Regions from separate parts of the Priestia sp. 3CA3 genome, predicted to be linked through region 1. Evidence: riboswitches for the same ligand, from Rfam matches in the RefSeq annotation. Region 1 holds a riboswitch; each other region holds the start of a gene.
What was found. A riboswitch is a leader RNA that binds a small molecule or an ion and turns the genes downstream of it on or off. The one in region 1 is predicted to bind S-adenosylmethionine.
Positions count from the first base shown of each region.

Region 2: it holds a riboswitch for S-adenosylmethionine, as region 1 does, so the genes downstream of both, AC1VNJ_RS18495 (phosphoadenylyl-sulfate reductase) here and metE (5-methyltetrahydropteroyltriglutamate--homocysteine S-methyltransferase) in region 1, are expected to answer to the same signal.
Region 3: it holds a riboswitch for S-adenosylmethionine, as region 1 does, so the genes downstream of both, AC1VNJ_RS04720 (hypothetical protein) here and metE (5-methyltetrahydropteroyltriglutamate--homocysteine S-methyltransferase) in region 1, are expected to answer to the same signal.
Region 4: it holds a riboswitch for S-adenosylmethionine, as region 1 does, so the genes downstream of both, AC1VNJ_RS24940 (Na+/H+ antiporter NhaC family protein) here and metE (5-methyltetrahydropteroyltriglutamate--homocysteine S-methyltransferase) in region 1, are expected to answer to the same signal.

Region 1 covers NZ_JBXENJ010000002.1:662,715-667,549, reverse strand. Annotated here, with positions in the region: gene AC1VNJ_RS08635 (hypothetical protein) at 1-161, shown strand, start outside; gene AC1VNJ_RS08630 (hypothetical protein) at 419-670, shown strand; SAM riboswitch class I at 751-861, shown strand; cobalamin riboswitch at 941-1,129, shown strand; gene metE (5-methyltetrahydropteroyltriglutamate--homocysteine S-methyltransferase) at 1,280-3,574, shown strand; gene AC1VNJ_RS08620 (acetate uptake transporter) at 3,717-4,334, shown strand; gene AC1VNJ_RS08615 (GNAT family N-acetyltransferase) at 4,479-4,835, shown strand, end outside.
Region 2 covers NZ_JBXENJ010000007.1:7,789-12,623, forward strand. Annotated here, with positions in the region: gene AC1VNJ_RS18490 (inorganic phosphate transporter) at 1-578, opposite strand, end outside; gene AC1VNJ_RS18495 (phosphoadenylyl-sulfate reductase) at 598-1,311, opposite strand; SAM riboswitch class I at 1,566-1,668, opposite strand; gene cdaS (sporulation-specific diadenylate cyclase CdaS) at 1,982-2,608, shown strand; gene AC1VNJ_RS18505 (VOC family protein) at 2,706-3,089, shown strand; gene AC1VNJ_RS18510 (potassium channel family protein) at 3,157-3,945, shown strand; gene AC1VNJ_RS18515 (YugN-like family protein) at 3,955-4,359, opposite strand; gene AC1VNJ_RS18520 (glucose-6-phosphate isomerase) at 4,460-4,835, opposite strand, start outside.
Region 3 covers NZ_JBXENJ010000001.1:920,035-924,869, reverse strand. Annotated here, with positions in the region: gene alaP (alanine permease AlaP) at 93-1,496, opposite strand; gene AC1VNJ_RS04725 (DUF1540 domain-containing protein) at 1,813-1,971, opposite strand; gene AC1VNJ_RS04720 (hypothetical protein) at 2,072-2,416, opposite strand; SAM riboswitch class I at 2,480-2,581, opposite strand; gene AC1VNJ_RS04715 (hypothetical protein) at 2,703-2,999, shown strand; gene AC1VNJ_RS04710 (GNAT family N-acetyltransferase) at 3,012-3,458, opposite strand; gene AC1VNJ_RS04705 (hypothetical protein) at 3,540-3,980, opposite strand; gene AC1VNJ_RS04700 (glycosyltransferase family 2 protein) at 4,088-4,835, opposite strand, start outside.
Region 4 covers NZ_JBXENJ010000017.1:23,795-28,629, forward strand. Annotated here, with positions in the region: gene AC1VNJ_RS24925 (transcriptional regulator SplA domain-containing protein) at 22-270, opposite strand; gene AC1VNJ_RS24930 (LacI family DNA-binding transcriptional regulator) at 356-1,315, opposite strand; gene AC1VNJ_RS24935 (hypothetical protein) at 1,440-1,568, shown strand; gene AC1VNJ_RS24940 (Na+/H+ antiporter NhaC family protein) at 1,608-2,918, opposite strand; SAM riboswitch class I at 3,004-3,110, opposite strand; gene AC1VNJ_RS24945 (ABC transporter permease) at 3,212-3,979, opposite strand; gene AC1VNJ_RS24950 (ABC transporter ATP-binding protein) at 3,972-4,835, opposite strand, start outside.

The sequences.
Region 1 (4,835 bases):
AACAAGACGAAGACTCCTGCGGGAAAAGCGGAACAGGTGAGACCCCACAGGAGTGTATGCGACGAGGAGGCTCAGCGACCGCCCGCGCAAAGCGAAGTCTTGTACGGAAATCAACTGCGGTGTCACAAGCGATTCAGCTCATGTATCCCATTTGCCTTTAGATTGGATTCACTTCGTTGTGTCCACCCTCTTTTAGAAAACCGTACGAAACCTTGTAGCAGAAGGCTCAGTCAAGCGTTATAATAGATAGTGAATGATGATATATTCTCTATATTTGTCATATATTTGTATTACATATGTAATTGAAGAAAAACATTCACTTGATATACTGTTTAATGACTTAACTTTATCTTAACATTCACAGTGAAATGCCTGTTCATAGAAACTTAGAACATACACAGCAAATGGAGGAGCTATCATGGCAAACGAAAAGATGCAAGAAGGACTCAATCGTTTTATTAAGGAAGATTTAAATGACCTTTTAGGTAGACTGTTCCCCCTAATGGACCGAGAATGTGCGGAAGAAAAGAGAATGCTTATCGAAACGGCGGTAGAGTACATTTATTCTTCAGGGTATCATCAAGGAGCAAAAGACTTGATCGAAACACATCGAAAAGATGATTACAAATTGTTAAGGCAAAAATTAGCGTCAACGCCTCCTGAAAACTAATTTTTTTGAAATTTCTTTTGACAACATAAATGTAAGGTGTTAAGATGACTCTACATTCAAAATATTATAAACAATTAAAACTCTTATTGAGAGAGGCGGAGGGACTGGCCCTGTGAAGCCCGGCAACCATTTAACAATCTTGTTAAAAAGGTGCTACATCCTGCAAAGCGTACAGCTTTGAAAAATAAGAGAGGATTTCATAGATACTATGCCTCTCTATTCATAATAGAGAGGCTTTTTATTTTATGTGAAGGTGTTTTGAATGAACAATTTCATAGAAATGCATCAGGTGCTGTGTAACGAATGTACGCAGCTTAAAAGGGAAGACCGGTGAAAAGCCGGCGCGGTCCCGCCACTGTAATGGGGAGCAACTTATTAACCACTGTTTCATGTTGAAATGGGAAGGGATAGGAAGCGATGAACCTAAGTCAGGAGACCTGCCTGTTGTATGCACTTAAGCTCTACGGGATATAGAGAGGAGTGAGGAATACGTGTTGAGAAAAACAGGCTATCTCAACTTTAGTTAAGTATGCGTATCATCTCTCTTTTCATTTCGAAAAGGGAGATTTTTTAGTTTAGCGATAAAAAAATATACAGGGAGTGGAAAAAATGAGCAGTGTAAAAAGTTCAAATGTAGGTTATCCAAGAATTGGTGAAAAACGAGAATGGAAAAAAGCGCTTGAGCAGTTTTGGGCAGGAAAGCTAGAGAAAGATATCTTTCTACAGGAAATTGAAGCTCTTCGTCTTGGGCATCTGAAAAAACAGCGTGACGCAGGAATTGAACTGATTCCAGTCGGCGATTTTAGCTTATACGATCACGTGTTAGATACAGCCGCTATGTTTGGTTTGGTGCCAAAGCGCTTTGAATATAACGGAGGCCCGGTATCGCTTGAAACGTATTTTGACATCGCGCGAGGAACAAAAGGTGCCGTAGCCTCTACGATGACAAAATGGTTTAACACAAATTATCACTACATCGTACCCGAGCTTGAGGAATGTACGCCGGCACTTGTAGAAAATCGCCCGCTTCAATTTTACAAAGAAGCAAAACAAAAGCTGAATATCAAAGGCAAGCCCGTTATTTTAGGTCCAGTAACATTTGTGAAGCTGTCAAAAGGATATAAAAAAAGTGAGTTTAAGAAAGTAGTTGAACAGTTTGTTCCTCTTTATGCAACAATCTTAGCGGAGCTGCAGGCAGAAGGCGTGGAGTGGGTACAAATGGATGAGCCGGTTTTAGCTACAACGCTATCAAAAGAAGACCTGGCACTGTATAAAGAAGTCTATCAAGTCCTGCATGACGCGGCACCGAATGTAAAAGTCATTTTGCAGACGTATTTTGACAGCGTAGATTACTATAAAGAAGTAGTTGCTCTTCCTGTTCACGGAATTGGATTGGATTTTGTACATGACCGAGGCGAAAATCTCACGGCACTTAATAAATATGGTTTTCCAACTGATAAAGTGCTGGCAGCAGGAGTGATTGACGGACGAAACATTTGGCGTGAAAACTTGGACGAACAGCTTTTAACAATCAGGGAAATTGAAGAAGCCGTATCAAAAGACCGTTTGATTCTGCAGCCTTCATCAAGTTTATTACATGTTCCTGTCACGGTGAAAAGCGAAAAAACCATTGAGCCAATTCTAAAAAACGCGCTGTCTTTTGCAGATGAAAAGCTAAAGGAAATCATGCTTTTAACAAAAGCGGTGCAGCAAGGAAAAGAAGCAATTGAAAAAGAAATAAGTGTAAGCAAACAGGCGATTCAAGCATTAAATGGATCATCTTTTCGAAATCACCAAGACGTGCAAAAAGAGCTGAAGCAGCTGCACAGCTATAAAGCAGAGCGCCAAGCGCCGTTTGACGTACGTCAACGTGTTCAGCAAGAAGCGTTTCAACTGCCGCTTCTTCCAACGACAACAATTGGAAGCTTTCCGCAAACAAAAGAAGTGCGAAAAGAGCGTCTGAAGTGGCGTAAAGGAGAGTTAAGCGATGAAGCATATGAAGCGTACATTAACGCTGAAATCAAAAAATGGATTGAAATTCAAGAAGACATCGGCTTAGATGTTCTTGTGCACGGAGAGTTTGAGCGTACCGACATGGTTGAATACTTCGGTGAAAAATTAGGAGGCTTTCAGTTTACGAAGTTTGGCTGGGTGCAATCATACGGTTCTCGCTGCGTCAAGCCGCCGCTTATTTACGGAGATGTCTCGTACGAGCAGGCGATGACGATCAAAGAAACGGTCTACGCACAGTCTCTAACCAATAAGCCTGTTAAAGGAATGCTGACGGGGCCGATTACGATTTTAAACTGGTCATTTGTGCGTGATGATATCCCGCGCTACGACGTGGCAAATCAAATTGCGCTTGCTCTTAGAAAAGAAGTGGAAGCACTTGAAAGTCAGGGCATCTCAATGATTCAAGTAGATGAACCGGCGCTGCGTGAAGGACTGCCGTTAAAACGAGAAAACTGGGAAAGCTACTTGAACGCCGCGGTGTACGCGTTCAAATTAGCCACGGTATCGGTGCAAAACGAGACGCAAATTCACACGCATATGTGCTATTCGGAATTCGAAGAGATTATTGATGCGATCAAAGCGCTTGATGCCGACGTGATTTCCATTGAAACGTCCAAAAGCCACGGTGAATTAATTTATGCGTTTGAAAAACATACGTATAACCAGGGAATTGGACTTGGCGTATATGATATCCACAGCCCGCGCGTACCGAAGCTTGAAGAGCTGACACGAAACATTGACCGCGCTCTAAAAGTGCTTGATCCTGCATTGTTTTGGATTAATCCCGACTGCGGTCTTAAAACAAGAGGAATCAGCGAGACGGTGGAAGCTTTAAAAGTGATGGTTGAGTCTGCAAAACAAACAAGAAAAAATTTATTACAAAACGCTTAATAACAAGAAAGTCAAGACCAAGCAGTGTAAACGCTACACTGCTTGGTCTTATGGGTTTTTTAAAGGCCAAAAATATCCATTGACACTTCCCGTAGATTTTTGTATCTTTTTAAAGGTGTTTTTAAAATCAGGGAGGTACAACATGAGTAACAACAGCACGCAGCACGTTAAAATTGTAACAGCGGATCCATCAGCGCTAGGCCTATTCGGACTTGCCATGGTGACACTTGTTGCATCGTTTCAAAAGCTTGGGGTAACCGATGGTGTTTCATTGGTATTGCCATGGGCAATTTTTTTAGGCGGGATAGGACAGCTAATTGCGTCTATGCAAGATTTCAAACATAATAATACCTTCGGCGCAACGGCTTTTGGTGCCTTCGGTTTATTTTGGCTAGGTGTAGCTATGACATGGCTTATTCAGCTTGGCGCATTTGGGGAAGCGCTCGCAAAAGAAGCGGATCCGAAGCAGCTCGCATTTGCTTTTGTCGGCTACTTAATTTTCAGCGTTTTTATGACGGTTGGAGCAATGGGCACTCATAAAGTATTATTTATTATTTTTGTATTAATTGATTTCTTATTTATTGGATTATCGCTAAGTACATTTGATGTGGCCTATGAATACACACATTTACTAGCAGCAGTCTCAGAGCTATTAATTGCTCTGTTTTCATTCTATGGATCTGCCGCGGCTGTATTAAATACTCACTACGGTCGAGTTGTGCTTCCAGTGGGCAAGCCATTTGGTGCATTTATTAAATAATCAAGACGTTCATTAAACAGCGAAGTAGGGTTGAATTCTGTATGATGCAGAGGTCAATCCTTTTTTGTTTGTGCGTTTTTATATATAGTAGAAAGAGATAGTTATATGTAATAGAAGCTTTTAGAGAAAAAAGAGAAATACATAATGAAAGGAATCGTTTCAATGATTATAAGACAAGTGGATGAAAAAGATTTAAACCAATTAATTACGTTAGAAAACAAAGGCTTTACACCTGAAGAAGCTGCCTCAAAAGATGCATTTATCACGCGGATTAACACCATTCCTGATACGTTTATCATCGCCCAAGAAAATGAAGAAATAATCGGATATGTGAACGGTCCCGTCATTTCAGCTCCGTTTATTACGGATGATTTGTTTGAAAAAACGATTTCGAACCCTGAGACAGGCGGTTATCAAAGTATTTTGGGTATCGTTGTAAATCCCAAGCATCATCACAAAGGAATCGCCAGTATGCTGCTAAAAGAGTTTGAAAAACAAGCA
Region 2 (4,835 bases), on a different contig from region 1:
CCGACAGCATTTGCCACATTGTTCATTCCAGCTGAGAAGGCTTCAAAGAATCCCGTTGCAATAACTAAAATCGTTAAAACTCTTTTCCACTTTCCCTCTGCTTCTTTTTTATGCGCTCTGCGCTTTATCAATTTCCCAATCAAAAAAGCAATAACAAATGAAACTAGCGGAACAATAATCCAAAAAGACATGACAATTAAAAGTTTTTCTACATACAGAGATTGATAAGCTACCCCTACTCCAACAACTGAGCCAACTGTTACTTCACTTGTTGATAAAGGGATACCAATCAAATTCGCGAAAAAGAGTGACAGCGTTGCAGCAGCCAGAATGATAATAACTAATTCTACTGACAGCAGTTTTTCAGGTATGATACCTGAACTGATGGTTTTTACCACCTCACCGCCTCCGGTAACAGCTCCGAGCACAATTCCTACAGCACAGATGAACAGGGCCACTCTTCGCTTTTTAATTGCACCGGAGCCGTATGAAACGCCCATAGCAGCTGCTGCACCGCTTGCCCCAATATTCATTGCAAAAAAAAGCGCAATGATAAAGGCAACATATAAAAGCATCATTTATTCAGCTCTTTCGTATTTAAGATTCGTGTAATCCGCACTCCACTTTTTGTGTACCTGCCCATCTTCCTGAACGTAAATCGTCTACATTATAGGCAGGTGCGGTACAGGGCTCACAGCCGATACTTGGGTAGCCTTGATCATGAAGTTTGTTGTATGGCAAATCATGCTTATACACATAACGCCAAATTTCTTTCCATGACCAATGAATTAACGGACAAACTTTCACCTTCTTGAATTTCTCATCTTTATTAAAATAATTCGTGTTGGCACGAGACTCAGACTGCTCACGTCTCAAACCGGAAATCCACGCATCATAAGGAGCAAGGGATTCTCTTAGCGGAATGATTTTTCGAATTTGACAGCATAGGTTAGGCTGACTCTTCCAAAGCTCATCTCCATGTTTTTCAGCTTGTTCTGCAAGAGTTAAATCCGGCTTTTTCATATGAATACGTAAATCAGGGAAGCGTTCTTTAATTGCATCAATCACTTCATATGTTTCTTTAAAATGAACCCCTGTATCTAAAAAGACAATTTCAGCATCTTTTTTCACTTTTGAAATTAAATCAATTAACACGATTCCTTCGATCCCAAAGCTTGACGCATAAATAATTGAATCTCCATAGGTATCATACGCCCACTGCAATGCTGAAAGGGCTCCTTTTGTTTCATCTTTACTGTCGAACTCTGGAAATGTATCGCTCCAGTTTTCGTACGTATATAAGTCTGCCATTTTCTCCACTCCAATTCTTAGTTATCCGCGTTATCCAATAAAAAAAGACGGTTTTACCCACTAGAATTGGATAAAACCGCCTCTAGTGTGTCTAGTCAGCGAAACTATTTAATTCTTACTTTGCTTCGGCGTGTTCAAAGGTTTGTTTTAAGTCGGGGGTTTACAGTCATCGTTGTCCCTCCTCAAAATATCTCTTGCGCTATATCAAAATAAAAAGTCTTCCGTATTGAAAGACTGGGTAGGCAATAATTTTCACCTTATCTTTCAAAATGATACACACTTTGCTGGAATTAGCACCTTGCTAAGCAGGTTGCCGGGGTTCAGCGGGCCAGATCCCTCCACCACTCTTGATAAGCATTTTTTAAAAATTTTAGCATATTTAGAATATTTGTCAACATTAAAAATTATATATCCGATAAGAAAACTATACTTTAAATTCACAGAAATATCTATACTTTTATTTAAAACAACATATGTAAATTTAACCCAAATGTGAACATATCAGTTTATAAAACGCTTTCTTTTTTCCCCGACTTTTTATGTTCTCTTGCTAAATAAAATGCAAAATCTCTCTATAAAATTAATAACGGATTTATGAGCTTTACGGATAATTCACCCACATTAGCACACATTACAGATAACACTGACTGACAGATAGGAGCTATATAAGATGGAGAGACAACCCTTTCAATTAGACGATACAATTAAAAATAATGTGCGAACATATTTACAGCAGATTTCAACTGAAGCCTCTAATTTAATTAAACATTTAGACACGAGTGATCATTGTATTTTATGTGATTTTGAGGAGATGAGAAGGTTATTTCAAGATGTTCAAGCTACGGCCGCCTCTTATTACTTGCGTCATTACTTATCGCCTTATACATTTGAATACGCTGCTCTGTCCCTAGCTATTCATAACCTCTCTGAGAAACGTCACGGCGCTTTAATTGTCATTGAACGGGAACAAAATGTTGATCCTCTTATTCAAAAAGGAATGCCTATTCAAGCTCCTGTCAGCGCTACGCTAGTTGAGACACTGTTCTATCCAGGGACACCCTTACATGACGGAGCCGTCCTAATTAGAAATAATCAGCTTATTTCAGCTGCTAATGTTTTACCTCTCTCGTCTATTATTTCAACGAACAAAAAGTTGGGAACACGTCACCGTGCAGCAATTGGAATGTCGGAAAAATCGGATGCATTAATTTTAGTTGTATCTGAAGAAACAGGTAAAATTTCGTTTGCTCTTGATGGAAGCCTCTACCCTATTCACTCCAGCAAAAATATGATTTAAGAGCCCTTTCCTGATAAGCAGCCCTATCTTGACTTATCTATCCTTTCTCTTTAATATATTTCATAGTTTTTACATACTATAGATACGGGTGATGCATATGGCAATTTTAAAATTTGAACATGTAGGCGTTCAAGTAAAGGATATAGAAGAATCTATTGAGTTCTATACACAAAAAGTGGGATTGGAGCTCATCGAAACACTACCACATACCGATCCGTCTTTGAAGCTAGCTTTTCTAGGTTTAGAAGGCAATGTAATCGTAGAGTTAATTCAAGGGTATAACTCAAGCTTACCTAGTGAAGGTAAAGTTCATCATTTTGCGCTGGCAGTAGATGGAATTGAAGAGGAGTTTGAGCGTTTAAAATCAGCAGGCGTTTCATTTGTGGAAGAAAACATTGTAACTTTGCCAAATGAAGCAAGATACTTATTTTTCTACGGTCCAGACAAAGAATGGATTGAATATTACGAAGTAAAAAGATAAAGATATCTTATACCTTCAGTGAAAAATGGTCATACTGTGGCTATGACTAATCACTGGAGGTTTTTTTATGATGGAATGGCTATTATTCCGACTTTTTCGTCGTTCTATTTTAGTGCGGCTTCTTTTTATTATCGGCTGCCTTGTTTTACTTTTCGGCATGCTTATACATTTCCTAGAGCCGCAAACGTTTGGGAATGTGTTTGAAGGAATTTGGTGGGTTATTATTACAATCTCTACTATAGGATACGGTGATTTTGCTCCCACCACTACGATTGGAAGGTTAGCTGCAATTATTTTAGTCCTGGTTGGAACGGGATTTATTACTACTTATTTTGTCACGCTTTCTAAAATTGCTGTTTCCGCTGAGAGCGCTTATTTGGAAGGGAATTTAAAGTTTTATGGAAAAGATCACTTCATCGTTGTGGGGTGGAATGAGCGCGCCAAACTCGTGCTAGAGTCTTATCGCGACGCATTTCATAAAGAAGACATTGTTCTTATCGACGACTCTCTGACTAAAAACCCCATGATCTGTGATCGCGTTCATTTTATTAAAGGAAGTCCCTCTCACTATGAGGTATTAGAACTTGCCAATGCTCGGTGCGCAAAAAAAGTGCTGATTACTGCCGATCAGCATAAGACAGAAGAATATGCAGACATGAATACGATTGTTACGCTAGTCGCTCTGCAAGGATTGAACCCTTCTATTTACAGCATCGTTGAACTGTTAACAAAAAAGCATATTCAAAATGCGCAAAATTTGGGGGTAAATGAAATGATTAAAACAAACGAGTTGATTAGTCAGGTCATGTACGAACATATTTTTGTGAAAAAATTAGAGAGTTTAAGAAAAGAATAATCCTTTCAATTATTGAAGCAGCGCCTCTTCTGCCTCTCTAATTAGCTCTTCTCCTAAGCTGATATACTTTTCTGGAAATGAAGCGTCTGCGTCTTGGGGTTCTGCAAACTGGTTAAATGAAGCACCCACGTTTCCATTGTGAACATTGTCATCTAAGCCAATTTGATACTTATGTGAAAGTAAAAATGGCGTACCAATCTGTACGGTTGTTCCTTTAGAATCCAGTTCTCCATTCGTAGCTGTAAACGGGATGCGTAAAAACTGATAGCCGACTTCATCATTCATCTTATAGTCGAATGAACCATGATCATAATCCCAATTTCCTCCAATGTTATACCCAAGCGGCTTAAGCGTTTTTTCTAATTCATAAAGCTTGAATAATGTGCCGTCTAATCTTGAAGATAATTCAATCATCTTATCCCTCCTCTGTTTTAACATGTCCTTTTTCCAGCTTTTTATCCTTTATCTCAAAAGCAAAAAAGTTCACCTTCTAACAAGAAGGTGAACTTTTTATTTATTTCAAACGCTTTTCTAATTCTGCTTTTTTCTCTTCAAAACCAGGTTTTCCAAGAAGAGCAAACATATTTACTTTGTATGCTTCTACTCCCGGCTGATCAAATGGGTTTACGCCTAATAAATAGCCGCTGATTGCGCATGCTTTTTCGAAGAAATATACAACATATCCAAATGTATACTCATCTAGCGCTGGAATGTTCACAACTAAGTTTGGAACGCCTCCGTCTGTGTGAGCAAGCATTGTACCTTGGAACGCTTTTTTATTTACAAAGTCAACTGTTTCACCAGCTAAGTAATTTAGTCCATCTAAGTCCGCTGCATCTTCTTCAATTGTTAGCTCATGACGAGAATCTTGAACTTGTACAATTGTTTCA
Region 3 (4,835 bases), on a different contig from region 1:
TTCATATGTATCAATAATCCCTTCAAAAAAACTAATCATTCGCACATAAACTAATGAAAAAAGACCTCTTTCCAAGAAAGAGGTCTTTTCGTTTACTTCACTAGCTTTTGCTCAGTCCCAGCTGAACCTTGACTTCGTTTATGAAATCCTTTTGCGTAGTACGCGATAATAAGACCGATAAACCATAGTGGTCCGATAACAACTGCAATTCTTGTATCTGGATTGTACGCCATAAGAACAACCACCAGCGCTAGGAACGCAAGTGACACATAAGACGTTAACGGAAATAAAGGCATTTTGTATTTTAACTTTGCCTCTTCACCTTTTTTTAGCGTTTTGCGATACTTAATTTGAGAAAGCAAAATAATTCCCCATGTCCAAATCGCACCGAATGTTGCAATGCTTGTTACCCACGTAAATACTTTGGCAGGCACAATGTAGTTTAACGCTACTCCGACTAATAACGCACCTGCTGATGCTAAAACAGCTTTTCCAGGTACGCCGCCTTTTGTCAGCTGACCGTATCCTTTTGGCGCTTCTCCGTGCTCTGCTAAGTTAAACAGCATACGGCCTGTACTAAAAATACCGCTGTTACAAGAAGAAAGAGCTGCTGTTAGCACCACAAAGTTAATAATGCCTGCCGCTGCTGGAATCCCGATTTTTTCAAATGTTAATACAAACGGGCTTCCCTGTGAACCAATTTCTTGCCAAGGATAAATCGACATAATGACAAATAATGCACCAACGTAGAAAATAAGAATACGCCAAAAGACCGAATCAATCGCTCTTGCTAGAGATTTTTCTGGATTTTTCACTTCTCCCGCGGTAACGCCGATCATTTCAATTCCTAAATATGCAAACATAACCATTTGCAGCGACAGTAAAATACCTTTGAATCCGTTCGGGAACAGCCCGCCGTTGTCCCATAAGTTTTTAATACCCGTCGCAACGCCGCCGTTCCCGATTCCAAACACAATCATTAATAATCCAACGGCAATCATTAACACAATCGCTAAAATTTTAATAAGTGCAAACCAAAATTCCAGTTCACCATATGCCTTAACAGCTAAGAAGTTAACTGTTGTCATGATAACAAGCGCCGATAACGCCCAAATCCAGTTTGGTACATCCGGATACCAATATCCCATATAAATACCAACGGCTGTAATTTCAGCCATACATGTTACAACCCATAAAAACCAGTAGTTCCAACCTGTTAGATAACCAGCAAGGGGCCCTAAATAGTCGCGCGCGTACTTGCTGAATGAACCTGCAACAGGTTTTTGAATCGCCATTTCTCCAAGTGCTCTCATAATAAAAAACATAATCATTCCGCTAAATCCATACGCCAATAATATTCCCGGCCCTGCTAATTTAATAGCAGATGCAGATCCAAGAAACAGCCCTACCCCTATGGCTGCTCCTAAGGACATCAGCGTCACATGTCTTTCTTCTAACCCGCGTTTCAATTCTTTCCCCTGAGTTTTCCCCTGCATAAACGTCTCCCCTTTTTCCAATCTGTCAAAACGAGATGAATACAGCTTTTTTGTTAGCGCTTTCATATAAATTTATGCTAAAAGTCAGCTAGGCTGTATATTTTTATTCTATCACCTTTCTCTCGTTTTTCTTTTGTCGAAAAACAAAAAAATTATCGTATCATTTTGTTTAAACGCACAATTAGACGTAGACACTGCTTTTTTACTATGTATTTATTATCGCACCTAAGTAATAGTATTTTTTAAAAAATAGAAAAACGCCGACTCAACTCCGTCAGCGCATCGTTCATTTTATGCTTTTTTATAAAACTAGCAGTTATCTCGCGGGTTCAAAAGTTTTACAGCCAGGTTCTTCCGTTTCAGAAACATGGTGACTACTTTCAGGACTCACAACGTAAATGGACTCTGCACTGCATTTATTTCCCGATTTCCAATACATGCACTCATTCACTTCACATAATACACCTTGGGCCACTGTTATCCCTCCTTTTTTTGTCTTATCTATTTACTACCCGAAATAGAACGCTTCTAACATTTACATGCAAAAAAACCGCTTGTTTATCAAGCGGATCCTTTTACTGCGTGTGTTCAACATACTGTTTTTTAGCTAAATATAATTCACGACTCAGCGTGATCCGCCGTTCTCTCAAGTTCCTTAATTTAACTTGAAACTGTTCATTAGTTGGCTCTTCTTGAATTAAGCGATACGTAAAAGAAATATCTTCATTTAACTGTTTAAAATCTTCCCATATTTCTTGAACGAGTGCGGATTGTTTGTCTTCAAATGAACGATTTTGCTTCGTTTTTAGCGCGGCTAAAATTTCCTGCTGCCACGTTTCGTCTTTTAGTTCTTTTGCTAACAAGTATAGATCTAAATAATCATCAACGCTTAGCGCCTGTTGTGTATTTTTCAATGTCATCACCTTTTCTATACGAAATGTTTCTTCCTAAGAAGAGGATTTCATCATAGAAAAAGATTCCTCTTCTTATCTGTCAGAGCTAGGCTATGCTGGAATTAGCACCATTCAATAATTGTGGTTGCTGAGGCTTCAAAGGGCCAGTCCCTCCACCTCTCTAGATAAGAATATTTCGTTTTTAAATTATTTCTGACTATTCTAATATGTTTTATATGTTATGTCAATAGCTTTTCAATAAAAAGAAAAAAGAAGTAAAATATGGTATGCTTTCATAAAGGATGGTGAGCACATGAAACGATATATGTTATCTGCTTTTTTGGGAAGCTTGCTGCTGCTTCTCAGCATTGCTTTTTCATCTACTTTCCATATTGCAATTGTCAAAACAACCGGAAGCATTGGAGGGATTATTTTAGCAGCAGCGGCTTTGATTATGAACGCACTTGAAGATCCCCCCTCCTCAGATCATACAGGTAGAGGAGCTGTTGAAGTACTAGATAAAGGCGCTGTTTGGGCTACTTATTTACTTTTACTTTCATTACCGAACCTCATCGCATGTATAACATCTTATGTTTTATGGACTCGCTGACATTCACCAACATTACGGACGTTTTGCCACCTGTAGGCTCATTGATATTTGTTTATCTACAAATCCAAGTTCACGGTACACATGCTGTGCAAAATTCCCAGCATGAACGCTGAGTCTGATTTCAGGGTATCCTTTGATAGACAATTCATCAATTGCTTTTTGCATTAACGGCTTGGCTAGACCTTGCCCGCGGTATTCTGGTAAAACATATAACTCGTAGATAAAGCCAATTTCTGCTTTTGAAAAGAAGTCGGCAGATGGACCGACAAAAACCCAGCCTGCAAGTTTATTTTCTTGTCTAGATACTAAATAATAACACCCTTTTTCAAGGGCATTATCAATTAGTTCATTTACGCGTTCAGTTGACGGTTGAAACTGATGCGTTGTTCCTTCAAACAGCGCATCAGCAGATTTCGTCCGAATTTCCTGTATTTCTTCTTCAGTAGCTTTTGCAATCATCACAATCTCTCCTTTCGTGTTCGTTTTCCACATACAGAGATAAATTCCTGCAAAAAAAAGTCTTCGCCTAAGCGAAGACTTTTATTTAAATTCAAAATGTTCTTGATGGTTGCCTTGTTCATCCGTCCAGTTAATCATGATGTCTAAGCCTGCCGCTTTTCCAGGAACAGCAAAATTGGCATAGCGAAAACGCTGACCGCTTTTGCTTAAGTTAGACCTTTCAATAGGAGAAAACAAGCTGTATTTCGCCTTATTTTTTCCTTCGTGCCGAAAAGCTTGGACCTGCACACGCTCTACGTCTTTTCCAATGTTTTCAACGGTTAATCCATATGTATGATAGACGTTATTTTTCCACTTTAGCTGATTATCTCCCGTCATGCTCGCTTTTGTCAGTTCGACCGACCATTGTTCAGATGATTTCTTCATTGGAAGTTTCTCAATCGAAAGAGCGCTGACATGAATGGTTGCAAAAGCAAGCCAAACAAAACAAAAAGTGCTGACTGTATAAAGTAGTCTTTTCATAGATTTTGATCTCCTTAGAAATTTTAGTAGTAGCATCTCCTATTACCTTAAAAATTATGATAAACACTTTAACAAAAAAGCCTCTCCATTCAGGAGAAGCTTCTTAATTAATGCATCAGCAAATCTTTTTGTGTGTCTAACGAGTGTTTTGTATATAAATCTCTTTCAATCGCATATTTAGGACGCTGTTTCACTTCGTTGAAAATCTTGCCAATGTATTCTCCGACAAGACCTATTCCCATTAGCTGCAGGCCGCCTACAAGCCAAATTGATAAAATAAGAGACGTCCAGCCAATTTGTGTATGATCTAAATATTTTTGAATCAGCGCATAAATGCCAAACAAAATACTAAAGAGAAACGAAGCTCCTCCAAGCAGCGTCAGTAAGCGTATAGGTGCTACGCTAAAAGACGTAATCCCGTCAAATGCAAAAGCGAGCATTTTCTTTAGCGGATATTTTGACTCACCCGCCGTCCGTTCTTTGCGGTCATATGTGACTTCCGTGGAGCGAAATCCTACTAATGGTACAAGGCCCCGCAAAAAGACGTTTCCTTCTTTATATTTCATGAGTTCACCAAGAGCACGTTTGCTCATAAGGCGAAAATCAGCGTGATTTTGAACGAGCTGAATTCCTAGCTTGTTCATAAAACGATAAAACCCTACTGCCGTGGTTCGTTTGAAAAATGTATCGGTTTCTCTGCTGTCTCGAACGCCATATACAACTTCATACCCAAGCCAATATTTCTCTACAAAAGTACGAATGACGCTGATATCATCTTGCAAATCCGCGTCAATGGAAATGACGCAGTCAGATTGCTTATGAGCTACTTCTAGTCCTGCAAGCAAAGCATTTTGA
Region 4 (4,835 bases), on a different contig from region 1:
TCTATTTAAGAGAGCCTTTCGTCAATCATATTGTTCATAATCAAATATCTTGTTATACATGTTCTCTGCTTCTTCATACGTTGAATACACGGCATCATCTTCAGCTAACAAATGATAAGACTCATGCAGAAACAGCGCTTTTTCACCTTTATTTTCAGGATGTTCAACAATTTCAGCTTGATTAATATTGGCAACGTTTGCCGTATGAGGATTTCGGTAAATAACAAATACTTGATCTCCTACTTGATATTCTTTTTTCTCCACGATCATCATCCTTTTCTTCTTTCTTTACTCGTATGATGTCCGCTTTTACTCATTTTATCCGATAAAAACACGCGGTGAGATCATCAAGAATTTATACGCTTTTACGCTCAATAAACCGAAAAGGAAGCTCAATTTTTTGAGGATCCTTGCTCCTGACTAGTTTAAAAAGCGTTTCGCCCATTTCTTTGAGAGGAAGTTCGATCGTTGTGATTTGTAAATAAGAAGAAAGCGGATGATTATCAAAACCAATAATAGCTAAATCGCCTGGAACTGATATACCCGCTTGTTCGCACTGAGCTTTTATACCAATAGCGACTTGATCGTTTGTTACTAAAAGCGCCTGAGGCCGATTTTTCATCTGCACCAATTTTTTCACCACTTTTTCACCATCTGTCACGTTCAAACAGCCTTGAAACACCCATTCCGGATGATAAGGCTCATTTATTCTTTCTACATATTCTTTGTATGCTTGCTGTCTCTGTTGACTATTTGTACCCGTCATTCTTCCAATACAGTAGCCAATATCCGTATATCCTTTTTCTTTTAAATACATGAGCGCTTTCTTAAAAGCTGCATAATGATCAACGTATACGGAGCGAATAGAACGATTTTGTACGTTTTCGCACACGGCTATCGGCCCGTACTGCTGATAATATTCAATCGTGCTCCAGCTGCCTGCTCTAGAACAAATAATCACTCCATCAACCTGCTTTGTTTTTAGCATATGAAGCGCTTCTTCTTCTTTTTTTACATCATAGTTCGTCTGACAAATAACAAGCTGATACTGCTTTTCTAACGCTTGAGAGGCCACTCCTTCTAAAAGCAGACTGAAATAAGGATGATTAATAAAAGGCAAGACGACGGCAATCATATTTGTTTTCCCTTTTGATAAGTGAACGGCATTAATGTTTTGTTCGTAATTAAGTTCTTGAATTACTTCTTCTACCAGACGGCGCTTTTCTTCTTTTACATACGGATGATGATTTAAAACCCGTGACACGGTCGAAACAGATACACCAGCTTTTTTTGCGATATCTCGGATATTTGTCATGTTTTCACCTTTTTCTCTTGCGCTGAAACGCGTTTCATACTTTATTCTCATTATAAAGTGAAAAAGCAATAAGCTAAACCCGTTACAATCATGTTTTTATTCACTTATATAAGGAGGTCATATCATGGGTATTTTATTATTCATTTTATTATGCGGAATTGAAATCGGAGGAGCGGCTTATGCACTTAAACAAAATGAGACACTTTGGAAGGAGCTAGATGAAAAAAAGCCGACTGATTTTTTCAAACAGTAAAAAACCCTTAAAAAGAATGTTCTTTTTAAGGGTTTGATATTACGCAGCTTCTTTAGATGATTTTGATTTTTTATTTAAACGAGGAAAGCCAATTACAATCGCAATGATACCGCAAACCGCTGTTAACATTGGATAGAATGTAAATGGAATAATCTCAACCGGTGAAACTTTAGCAAATCCTGCTGCGAGAAGCATTTGTGCACCGTAAGGGATAAGCCCTTGAACGCTGCATGAAAACAAGTCGAGCAGACTGGCTGATTTACGATTATCAATTGAATACTTATCAGAGATTTCTTTCGCTAACGGACCTGCTGTAATAATTGAAATCGTGTTATTAGCCGTGGCTAAATTGGTTAAACTTACTAATCCAGCGATACTGAATTCTCCGCCTTTTTTTGTTTGAATGCGTCGTGTTAATAGGTTCAATAAGAACTGAATACCGCCGTTATAGCGAATGAGTTCAACCATTCCGCCAATTAAAAGAGATAAAATAATTAATTCCGACATTCCGCCAATACCTTCCGTCACAGTTTTAGCAAGAGAAGAAAGCGTGTAGCTTCCGTCAGCTAATCCAATCACGCCGGCTAATACAATTCCTCCGGTTAAAATGCTTAATACGTTTGCACCAAATATGGCAGCAACGAGTACGCCGACATAAGGCAAGATTTTAAACCAGCTAAAATCTTTAATTTCTACTGATGACGTATTGCCTAGCGTCATTACAAGTAATAAAATCACTGTAACAATCGCTGCAGGAAGGACAATAAAAAAGTTTACTTTTAATTTATCTGACATATTTGTTTTTTGCGTACGAACTGCCGCAATGGTCGTATCAGAGATTACGGATAAATTATCTCCAAACATTGCACCACCAACAACAGCAGCAATTGCCAATGTAATGGATACATGCGCCTGCTCACTGATTCCTACAGCGATAGGCCCTAACGCAGCGATCGTTCCCATTGACGTTCCCATCGAAATTGAAATGAATGCGCCAATAACAAAGATTCCGACTACCACTAAGCTTTGCGGAAGTACAGAAAGCGCTAAGTTTACCGTTGAATCAACAGCTCCCATGCCTTTAGCGACTTGAGAAAAAGCACCTGCCAAAATAAAAATAAGTACCATAATAATGATATCAGGATGCCCTGCTCCTTTAGCAAAGCGTTCCACTTTTACATTAAGTGAATCTTTGCGGTTCATAGCCAGCGCCACAATGGCTGCAATGATAATAGCTACTAATACAGGCAGCTTATAAAAATCTCCCGTTATAATTCCTGATCCGACAAACAGGACTAAAAAGACGCCCAGCGGTAACAGCGCCCAGCCGTTTCCTTTTTGTTGTTCCATTCTTAACACCTCTTGTTTACGTAATAAAAAAAGACCTCTTCTTATTGATAAGAAGAGGTCTCTTATTTGTATCATAAGATTACCCTTCTCATCTTCCAAACGAAACATCGTCTGCTGGATTTGGCACCGCACTGCGTACAGCCAGTTGCCGAGACATCATAGGGCCAGTCCCTCCGTCTCTCTTGATAAGAAGTTTATAGTTGTTTTAAAAATAGTCTTTCACTACTGTAATCTCTTTTTATTTAATTGTCAAATGCTATTTTAGAAAAATATATAGTGTGAAAATTCTCACATCAATTAGCTACGTCACGTTTTAAAAACGCCACCCACGCTACGCCTATAAAGAAGACAAAGTGTGCAACTAAGATGAAGATTGAAAATGGAATTGTCATTCCGTCAAACATCGTCTTCATTCCGTCCATATACTGCACAAAGTTTGTGTTGGCGAACAGTAAAAATTTCCCCCACCATAGACCAAACTGCGATACTATCCCAGTTACTGCTTTCGCCCCAATACTTACGACAATAGCTAGACTTGAAGCAAGCGCGCTGTTTCTAAATAAAGACGACAGCATGAATGCGAACGTCATCATCATAAACGTTTCCATATACGCGCTGTCATACGTAAGCGTAATGTTTTTAAGCAGCTGCGCATCTCCTTCTAGACTGGCAAATCCAAAGAACAATGCTCCCCATACAAACGAAAAAAGCAAATAGCTCAGCAAGTAATACAAGCTAATTAAAACGAGCGTTATGTACTTGGACGTTAAAATCGTTGAACGTCTAGCAGGGCGAATTAAAAGAAGCTTAATGGTACCCGCTTCAAACTCTTTTGCAACCATTGATCCTCCAACAGCAAGCGCGAAAAATTGAACGAGGATCAGCATGCCTGCACTAAATGACAGGAAATTCAATATGTTGTCTTCCGTTCCTGCGCTGTTTGCTACTTTCTTCATTAAAAGAGCCATACAAAGAGTTAAGATGCCGATTGTAATAAACGTGACTTTTGTACTTCTTTTGTAAAACCATTTCATATGTTCATTTTGAATTAACTTAAGCATGGTGCTCTCCCTCCGTAACGGACATAAACGAATCTTCAAGCGTCTCATAAACAGGAGTGATTCGGTAGACTAAAATATCGCTGTCCACTAATTTTCTATTCACAGCTGGAATTTGTTCTTTCATAATCACTACATCAATACTATCGGATTTTATTGTTACTTGGAATTCTTGAGATAAAAGATCCGCTGCTTGTTGCACGTCAGATACTTCAAATTCTACATACATCCCTTGATCTTGACGATTTGGAGATAGATCTTGAACAGCTTTTAACTCGCCGTTTTGAATAATACCAACGCGGTCACATAATGCTTCCACTTCTTTTAATAAGTGGCTCGCGATTAAAATTGAAATACCTTCTTCCCTGCAGAGGGTTTGTAAATATGTACGAAATTCTCTCATTCCCGCTGGGTCTAGACCATTTGTTGGTTCGTCTAGTAAAAGCAATGCAGGCTTATGTAAAATAGCTTGAGCTACTCCTAAACGCTGTCTCATCCCAAGGGAATACGTCTTCACTTTTGCATGAATGCTGTTTTCAAGCTTTACTAGCGCAATCACTTCATCCAAGCGTTCTGCCGTGATCCCTTCATGCATATTCGCAAAGTGTTTTAAATTTTGATAGCCCGTCAGATAATCATAAAACTCAGGGTTTTCAATAATCGCTCCAATTGATTTCATAGCTGATGTAAACTGTTCTTTTAAAGGAAACCCATTGACGGTAATTGTTCCCTTTGTTTCTTTAATGAGTCCTACGACGGTACGAATGAGCGTTGTTTTTCCAGATCCGTTCGGACCAAGCAATCCGAAAATCTCACCGCGCTCAACCGATAAGGATACATCATGCAAAATGGTTTTCTT